2 regions of the Paenibacillus sp. FSL L8-0494 genome follow, and region 2 is predicted to be linked to the other one. Evidence: riboswitches for the same ligand, from Rfam matches in the RefSeq annotation. Region 2 holds a riboswitch; the other holds the start of a gene.
What was found. Region 2 has a riboswitch for cobalamin ahead of NYE35_RS04160 (S-layer homology domain-containing protein). Riboswitches for the same ligand answer to the same signal wherever they lie in the genome.
Positions count from the first base shown of each region.

Region 1: it holds a riboswitch for cobalamin, as region 2 does, so the genes downstream of both, NYE35_RS04825 (DUF4430 domain-containing protein) here and NYE35_RS04160 (S-layer homology domain-containing protein) in region 2, are expected to answer to the same signal.

Region 1 covers NZ_JBBOPQ010000001.1:1,086,123-1,090,933, forward strand. The annotation lists gene NYE35_RS04820 (GAP1-N2 domain-containing protein) at 1-1,862, shown strand, start outside; cobalamin riboswitch at 1,990-2,192, shown strand; gene NYE35_RS04825 (DUF4430 domain-containing protein) at 2,363-4,811, shown strand, end outside.
Region 2 covers NZ_JBBOPQ010000001.1:917,269-922,079, forward strand. The annotation lists gene NYE35_RS04150 (hypothetical protein) at 1-2, shown strand, start outside; gene NYE35_RS04155 (cellulase family glycosylhydrolase) at 73-1,794, opposite strand; cobalamin riboswitch at 2,137-2,337, shown strand; gene NYE35_RS04160 (S-layer homology domain-containing protein) at 2,502-4,811, shown strand, end outside.

The DNA.
Region 1 (4,811 bases), 170 kb from region 2:
TTCGGCAAAGGAATGTGCCAGATCCGGCGATTATGGAATGTTTTAAGGAGTATTTTGTACTTAAGGATCACAATTACAGGGTCAGAATCGTGGATTATTTCATCAATGGGATGCTTCATAGTGTGGAAGCGGGCCGCAAGGATATCTTGAGTGCCGCTTACGGGATCATTGAGAGTAATGATGAGTTAAGTGGAGCCTACTTCCAGCGCGTGATGTCTGAAACATATTTCCGTAAGCAGCTACTTGAGCCTTATATGGAATCAAGACTAGCTGCGGCGTCCAGATCTGCGGATATACTGAGCTTTGTACTCCATTGGGGGCGGTTCCTGCCAGTGGCGTTAGAGCAGTCTTTTGCTCAAAATGCTGTGAAGGATTATTTGCTTGAAAAGCTCCAGCTGGAACATGATCCGGTGGCTTCTGTAGCGGAAATTCATGAAATTGTAGATAAGGCAGAAAAAGATCGCCGCAAAGGAACAGGAGTTGCTCCTAAGGCACTCTCCCTAATGCAGGATCTTGCTGCTTCAGCAGATAGATTCTTACTGAACCGCTTATCGCTTTCCGATATGACGCAGGAGGAGCTTCTGGAGGTAGTTTTTTTACGGTATGGTAATGTTGTCGATTGGCAGCCGCCACTGGATAGGATTAGCAAGCAGAAAGAGAATGCGCTGCGTGCAGCATACCGCTGGTTTGGTGAAGAGAAGCCGAATGAAGAGATTTTTACAGGATTGTCTCCGCAGGAACTAGACGATGTGCAGCTACTGGGTCGTCGTTTGCTAAAAGAGGCGCGTGTTCTGGAACCCTTTGAACGGCTTCCGCTAGCCTTCTACTATACAACTCAGCGTGAAGGGGGTCCGCTGGATTACGATGCGCTTCTGGAGCTGCTAAAGCGTAAAGCCGGTTCCGACAAAGAAATCATCTATCGGTTTTTTGCTTGGTCGCAAGGCAATCCTTTATTTACGGTTTCGAATAAAAAGCTGCAACCGGGTTACCGCAAAGCGATTCTGAAGTATTTCCTGAGCAGTGATCGTGAAGCGTTCAAGAATCGGGAATTCCGAAAGAACTATGTCGCGGCAGCTCGGCCTGCTCTGCAAAATGTGTACAATGAAGCCCGCTCCCAACTGGCTTCCCCGCTGGCGCGCTGGATCAGCCGCAGCCGATTTCGACTCTTAATCTCCGGCTCCATTACGGGTATTCTGGTGATTATTGCAATTATCGTATTCAGTATGCTGCGTCCGGATGATACGAAGACGGCTCTGCCGGGGACAAGCCCTGAGCCGACCCCTGTTCAGAGTGCAGGCAATGTGCTGCCTCCGGCTTCAGTATACTTGAAGGATCAGAGCGACGAAGGAGATAAGGGGAGCAGCATATTGGTGTTCACCTTCGCAAGTGCAGATGACTGTGTGCAGTTTCAACCGACTGAGATTAGTTCAATGTCTTCGTCTACAGAGATAGATAAAAGCTTTAAGGTCGCTGCTACGAATGGCACTTGTCCAGTGCCGTCAACGGATGGGACGGATGAGGGAAACGCCGCTGACGATTCAGATGCCGCTGGCACTACTGGAGGAACAGCAGAAGGTGCAGATGCTACTAACGCAGTAGCTGATGCTTCTCCGTCTCCTACGCCTTCCTCTGATACTGAGGACAGCACTGGGTTGCCTTCCGCAACAGCTGTGACTGAAGGTGAACAACCATCATATCAGGTTGAGGTTACATTGGAGCCTGGAGCGACAATTCTAGAGAAAAGTATGATTAAAGCCGGAAGATTTACATTGATCGTAGATCCCGACCCTAATATTCCACCAGCTTCTGATTCAAGTGCTGAACCTTCCCCAACTGCAAGTCCGGAAGGAACAGCCGAATAACAAGCTTTCTGAACAGCAATACCTACCGGCAGGTGGCGTATTGCTGTTCATTTTTTTGCTGCCCTTACTAAGCTTTTCTATAGACATGCTATGTATTAATAGATATGATTATGGATGTCAAAATAAGATACTACATACTGGAAAAGGTGCAGACTCTATCAATCTAGTCGTCTGCTTAAAAGGGAAGTCCGGTGCAAGAGTCCGGCGCGGTCCCGCCACTGTATGTGCGGAGCGTTTCTTCTATAAGCCACTGCCCTGAAGGTAGGGTGGGAAGGTGAAGAACAGCGATGAAGCATTAGCCAGGAGACCTGCCTTTTTTGTGAGCGTTTCTATTCTTCGTGGGGTAAGAATGTGGAACATATACAGATGGACTATCGGCAGGAAGCAAGCGCCGCAGCCTCGATTTGTAATCTTCCCTGACCGCCCTCCAAAGGGGCGGTCTTTATGTTATGCGTCTTATTCCCAGCAGTACCCATTCTTATTCAGAAAGAGGTTAAACAATGAAGAAAATCATGTCTTCCAAGTTTGTAGCACTTGGGCTGGCCTTATTCGTGGTCATTTCAATTCTAGGAACATCTCTTGTTCCGGCAGGACAAATATTTGCAGAAGCGAGCGCTGGCTCTGGTCTGGAAGCAACTGTTGCGGAACGGATTAATGTTGCGGATGCGACTTATGCGGCTGCAGAATATCTCTTGAAAGGTGGCGTGCAATCTGATTGGCAAGCCATTGGATTAGCGCAAGCAGGGTACAAGCTGCCAGCTAGTTACCATTCAGAGCTTGAGAAAAAAGTAAAAGAGGCAGCTGGGAATTTTGCCAATGTCACCGATTATGCTCGAATCGTGCTCGCAGTGAGAGCGATTGGTGCAGATCCTACTAGCTTTGCTGGTAATGGATCAACTCCCGGCTATAATCTGATTGAGAAAATTTATAATAATAGGAAGCTCGGTGAACAGACGCTTAATAATCCGGTATATGCTTTACTTGCGCTGGATTCTGGTAAATATAATATTCCAAGTGACGCGAAATGGACGGTGGATAAGCTTCTTACGGAGATTCTCTCCAAACAAAATCCGGATGGGGGCTTTGCACTAACCTCAGGCACAAGTGAGCCTGATATGACAGCGATAACCTTGACGGCTCTGGCGGCACATAAAAATAATCCCGAAGCCTACTTAGCAGGGCTACAAGCCGTATCCTGGTTATCCGCAGCTCAAGATACCCATGGGGGTTACGGTGACAGTGTTGAAAGTAGCGCACAAGCAATCCTTGGACTCACATCCTTCGGAGTTGATCCTAGTGGATTAGAATACACCAAAAACAATGTGGATCTAATGGAGAACCTGCTTAGCTATCGTCTAGCTGATGGTAGCTTCACCCATAGCCGTGGTGGAAGCAGTAATGTTCTGGCGACAGAGCAAGGGCTTCAGGCGCTGGTTGCCTATAATTTGCTGTATAAAGGAAGCAACAGTAAGCTATACGATTTTTCCAAATCCTCCATTCAGAGCTCACTCATCTACGCTCCTGTAACGATTGAGGGACCACGGGCCACGTTGGCACAAGGGTACGCCTATGCTGGCAACGCACTTGGAGCGTTAGAGAAGCTGGCGCTTCAAACGAACTTGCCGATCACGAATCCTTCGGGCAGTTATGTGACTGGCATCGGAAGTATTGCTGCTGGAAGCTTTGGTGGTTATGACGGATGGATGTATGTTGTATCACGTGACGGAAAATGGATTAATCCCGATGTAGGCATGAGTGATTTTGTACTTAAAGATTCAGATCAGGTACTGGTTTATTATGCCGGAGATGACACTAAGCTTGTGGATTCCGTTACGCTTTCCAAAGCAAATCTTAAAGAGGGCGATTCTTTTAACGTCATTGTAACTAGTAAGACGTGGAAATGGGACGCTGCTACGAACACTTCCTCTCCTGTAACTGCAAAAGCTGCGGGTGTTCAGGTCCAAATTGGAGCTCAGACGGTAACGACGAATGCTAAAGGTGAGGCCGTATTCTCAGGAAATGTGCCCGCAGGTGACTATACACTGACTGTAACTGGCTACCGTGAAGGCAAAGCCCCAACGATTGCTAAATATACAAAAGCTATAAAGGTAATTTCTAAGAATGTAACAGCTTCTCTTACCGTTGAAGGCCCGGAAGGATTGATTAGTGAAGGGACTTTAAAAGCCTCCAATGCTCTTGAAGCGTTGCAGCAACTAGGGTCTACCGATGATTTTAAAGTAGATATCACCAAATCGTCTTATGGCAACTTTGTATCAGGTATCCATGGAGTTTCGCAAGGTACTTACGACGGATGGTGGAGCTTCGTAGTATCACGCGGCGGGGAGTGGATATATCCAAGTGTGGGTATGGATGCGTTCGAACTACAGGAATCCGATCGTGTGCTTGTCTATTATGCAGGTGAAAATACACAGGTTATAGATTCTGTGGCGCTTTCCCCAACGCAGCCAAAAGCTGATGAAGTTTTTACCGTAAAGGTTTCCCAGAAAAAGTGGGTGTGGAATCAGGACAGCTTCACTTCTGATCCGGTTACCTCACCAGCTGCAGGTGTGCAGGTTTCGATTGGTGATAAGAAGGTAATCACGAATGAACAAGGTGTAGCTGTTATTGAGGGGGGTCTCCCGGCAAATAGCTATACAATGACTGTTACCGGTTATGTTAAAGACAGCGTACCGAGCGTAGCGCGTTATACTCAGTCTCTGACTGTTGGATCGTCTGTTATTGCTCCAGCTAAAGCTACCGCTACCCTTTCAGTAATTGGAGATAGCCGGAAGGGAACTATCCTAGCCAGTACAACAGTAGCTCTAAAAGAGGGCGAAACGGCTTATAGCTTACTAGTCAGTCAATTAGGCACTAAGGTAGTATCATCCGGCAACGCTGGAAGCATCTACGTGAAGTCTATTGACGGGTTGGCTGAATTTGACGGAGGCC
Region 2 (4,811 bases):
GATGGGTACAATACAAATAGGGGTGTTCCCGCGTAGGGACACCCCTATTTGTGTTGTTAACAGGACGGATGCTTAAGAGGACTTTCCTACAACGTTTGCTCCGCTCTTCGTGATCTTGTAGGTGATGATATCCCCATTCCAGAAGTGGAATTTTAGGATAACCTCGCCGTCTTTAACATCTTTAAAGAACGCGGGAAGCAGCTTGATTTCTTTAGTGTTATAAGAAGGTGAGAAGGTATTGCCGAATTCCTTAAATGGAGTCCAGTCCTGCGGACCTGCATTGCCACCAGCGGTATATACAGCTTCCATTGTGGCAAGCTGGTTACCATTAAAGGTGGTCGGAATGGCAAAGGATTCAGTCGTGCCTTTTGCATCGCTTAATTTAGCTGTGTCATACACAATCACCTTAAGTCTCCACGCAACACCCTTGTTGAATTTCAGAGTCAGCACGGCATTTTCACCGTATTTTTGGGAAGCTGTGAGCTTTTTGAGTTGGCTGGCTTTGAGGATGAGCTCCTCACCATTTAATGTGTAATCTTTACCTTTGGTCAGATATTTTCCGTTGGCACTAATGGTGGTTAGCTTATTGCCGTTCAGGTTTAGCTTAACCTTGGTATCTTTGATTTGTGCACCTTTTTTTAGGTAGACCAAATCGCTTTCGGTGCTGGAGGAACGCTCCTTCAGACCAGACATTAATACATTGTGGAGTTCAGGATCAGACCACTTATAAGTTTTACGGTTGAAATGCTGCCCGTTATCCCAGAGCATGGAAGTCATTTTCTTTTCTTTCAAATAATAAGTCAGATACTCGAAGAATTTAAGCTTCTCGCCCTGTTCAATCACACCTGTGTCTTTATCGAAACCTAATAAACCAAATTCGCCGACGATGACAGGGATGCCTTTAGCTACAAATGTATTGTAAACGTTATCAAAAGTTTGAGTGATATCGTTTTTTGTATCTTTTTCAAATGTGGTGTAGCCGGCAATGTTCACACTAAAAGGCCAGAAGCCATAGAAGTGAACGGTCGCAATAATATTCGGATCGTTTAGAGCCGTAATCGTCTTATAGAGATGATCCATTCTTGTTTGTGTAGGTGAAGACTCTAATGAAGGCAATACAAGTGGGCGGAGGTTGTTTTTCCCACCGGATTTCCGCACGATCTGATAGAAGGAGTTATTGAGTTCAGTAAGCATTTGCTCCATTTTTGCTTCGTCTGTGCTTCCACCATCGGTGAACCGAGGCTCATTTATGCTCTCGAACATCAGCTTATCTGATTTGTCCTTAAAGCGATCGGCAATTTGAGTCCAGGCTGCATTATAACGCGCCAGCGTTTCATCGTGTTTTTCTTCCATATGGCTTACCCATAGCCAGGAATCATGATGGACATTAATCATGACATAAAGCTTGGCGTCCAGTGCCCAGCCGACAACTTCTTCCACACGGTCGAGGTAGGCTTTTTCTAGGGTATAGTCTGGTGCCGCACCCATGTGAGTATCCCAGGTCACAGGAATCCGAATACTTTTATAGCCTTGAGCGGCGATCTTTTTAATAAGTTCTTGGGTCACACGAGGATTGCCCCAGGAGGTTTCGTCCTCACCTGTAGCATCTAAAGTATTACCGAGGTTCCATCCGGGCTGCATTTCGTCTACATAGGATTGGATCTTACTCTTTGGCGCTGCCTTAGCTTGTTGCTCATCCTTAGTTGCAGCTGCAGCCATGGATGAGAACAGAGAGAGCAGAAGAGCGGTGACAAGTGTCAATGATAAGAAGGATTTCTGGATTCGCGTAGTCATTGAATTCTCCTTTGTGAGATAAATTTAGGATGCTTGGACCTGGCTTTGACGCTGTACTTGGTGGTTAGATGAACACGAACACCTCCACTGTTATTTTTGTAAACGCTTTCTGAATATACCCTAACATAGAATTCACTCAGCGAGTACCTTACTAATTTGTGGCAAATTCATATAAGAATTAGTGATTTAAATTAATTTTCCCCACAGTTGGATAAAGAAATTATTTAAATATCCCTACTCGTAGAAATTGGTTATTCAATAGGATTATCTCTAGCTGCCCGTTATACAAAAAAGAAATATAACATGACAAAAGCATATATATTAGATATGATGAAGCATGAAAATTTAAAATTAGAAATAGGTGCCAACTATGAATGTTGCGGAAGTACAATCATAGATTGGTTAAATGGAAAGCGGGTGTGAATCCCGCGCGGTCCCGCCGCTGTGAAAGAGGAGTCCTTGCAAAATGCCACTGGGAAACTGGGAAGGCAGTAAGGGTGATGATACTTGAGCCAGAATATCTGCCTTTTTCTGTTACACCATCAAACTCTACGATCGATAGAGAGGTGCTTGAATAGTGTTTGCCAGCTAGTATTGTGGTTCACTATCTTAACCTCTTGACGTTTATGTTGAGTGGTTTTTTTGTGGTTATAAGAAAGTTTATTCTGTTTTTTTATCATAGGTATGAAGGGAAGGGTTATGGAAAAATGAAGAAAAATAAGTTTTTAGCGTGGTTACTCATTGTAGCTGTATTTATCACGACATTCTCTACAAGTGTTATCCCGGCTCAAGCAAATGGAGCAAGCTCTACTCTTAAAGGGTACGTAACTGTAGCCGTAGAGAAATTCACCGTAGGCCAAGGGTATATTAAGGAACCTATTAAAGTTCCGATTTATGAAGGCGATAATGGCGCATCTTTAATAACACGTGCGCTAGGAGATGGGAATTATAGATATTTAGGAAATATAGATAGTGGTTTTTATTTATCAGAAGTTAAAGATAGTGGCAGAAGCGAAGTCAATATTCCACAATATATTTTAGATATGATTTCAGCTGATGGGAATACAGTCGGCACTAAAGCAGACCCAGAGTGGTTAAGTCAGTTTGACTATACTTCCATGTCGGGTTGGATGTATGCAGTAAATAATGTGTTTCCTCCGTTTGGGATGACCGATTATAAGCCTCAAGACGGTGATATCATTCGAACTCAGTTCACCACTTATGGCTATGGTTCTGATCTTGGTGGCTGGGGAGAAATCCCAGTTCAACTTGCCAATAAGGATGCTTTAACTGCGGAAATCGCCGAGATTAACAGTGACCCTAATAAAGAAACTATTTTGGACAGACCAGTAGTACAATCGGCAGTTTATCAAGCCTATTCCGTGCTCGAAAATATGGCAAGCTCTCAAATAAGTGTAGATCATGCACTTGTAGGGCTTAACCATGCATTAGACATAGAACCCCCTGTTATTACAGTAAGTGGCATACAAGATAAACAGGAAGTATCCAATAAAGAAATAAGCTTCAAAGTAGCTGTCACAGACAATGTATATAGTGACATCATTCCAGAAGTGAAGCTGAATGGTGTTACTTTATCACCTGCGAATGGGGAGTACAAAGCTTCTCTGAATTCAGGCAGTAATGCAATTACTGTAACGGCTCTTGACGGAGCTGGAAACAAAACAAATGTAACTTATCAAGTTACTTACAAACTGGAAACTACAGTTGCCGTCAAACAACAGTTAGATAAAAGCCTTGCCTATATTCTAAACACTGTAAAGAATCCGTCGTTTGGTACAGGTAGTGGAGAATGGTCGATCCTTTCTCTGGCACGGGCGAACTATACAGTACCTAACGGTTATTACGATCTTTATTACAACAATGTAGCGACGAAAATAGCATCGATCATTAAAGAGGATGGAAAACTCGACGCCAATAAAAGCACAGAGAATTCCAGAGCGATTCTAGGGCTTACCTCTATCGGAAAAGATATCACAAATGTTGCGGGATATGATCTGAGAAAAGCACTCGCTGATTATCAATATATCCAAAAGCAAGGCAATAATGGTCCGATTTTTGCTCTGATTGCGCTAGATAGCCATAACTATGAGATCCCTGTAGTTGAAGGAATTACAGAACAGACCACAAGAGAAAAACTAGTTCAGTACATTTTAGATAAAGAGGTTAAAAAAGGTACAGCAGAAGCTGGTGGCTGGGCATTAGGCGTAACCAAAGCAGATGTCGATATGACTGCGATGGCGATGCAAGCTCTTGCACCTTATTATGCATCCCGTGATGATGTAAAAACTGCCGTGGATCGGGCCATCCAATGGCTGTCCGATAACCAAAACAATCAAGGCGGATTTACAAGCTGGGGAAGCACTAGCAGCGAGAGTATCTCGCAGGTAATTGTAGCCTTAACTGGTGTAGGTGTAGATCCGCACACGGACGCTAGATTTGTTAAAAGTGGAAATTCGCTTATTGATGCATTACTTAGCTTTGCTGCACCTGAGGGTGGATTTAAGCATATCCTCACAGGCAAAGTGGACAATATGGCAACGGACCAAGGTACGTATGCACTTGTGTCTTATGATCGTCTGATCAATCATAGCAGCCGTCTCTTTGATATGAATGATGTGCAATTAGAACAACCTACTACTGTTGTAGCCAAACAACAATTAAATAAAAGCCTTGCCTATATTCTAAACACTGTAAAGAATCCGTCGTTTGGTACAGGTAGTGGAGAATGGTCGATCCTTTCTCTGGCACGGGCGAACTATACAGTACCTAACGGTTATTACGATCTTTATTACAATAATGTAGCTACAAAAATAGCATCGATCATTAAAGAGGATGGAAAACTTGACGCCAATAAAAGCACAGAGAATTCCAGAGCAATATTAGGACTTACCTCTATCGGAAAAGATATCACAAATGTTGCGGGATATGATCTGAGAAAAGCACTGGCTGATTATCAATATATCCAAAAGCAAGGCAATAATGGTCCGATTTTTGCT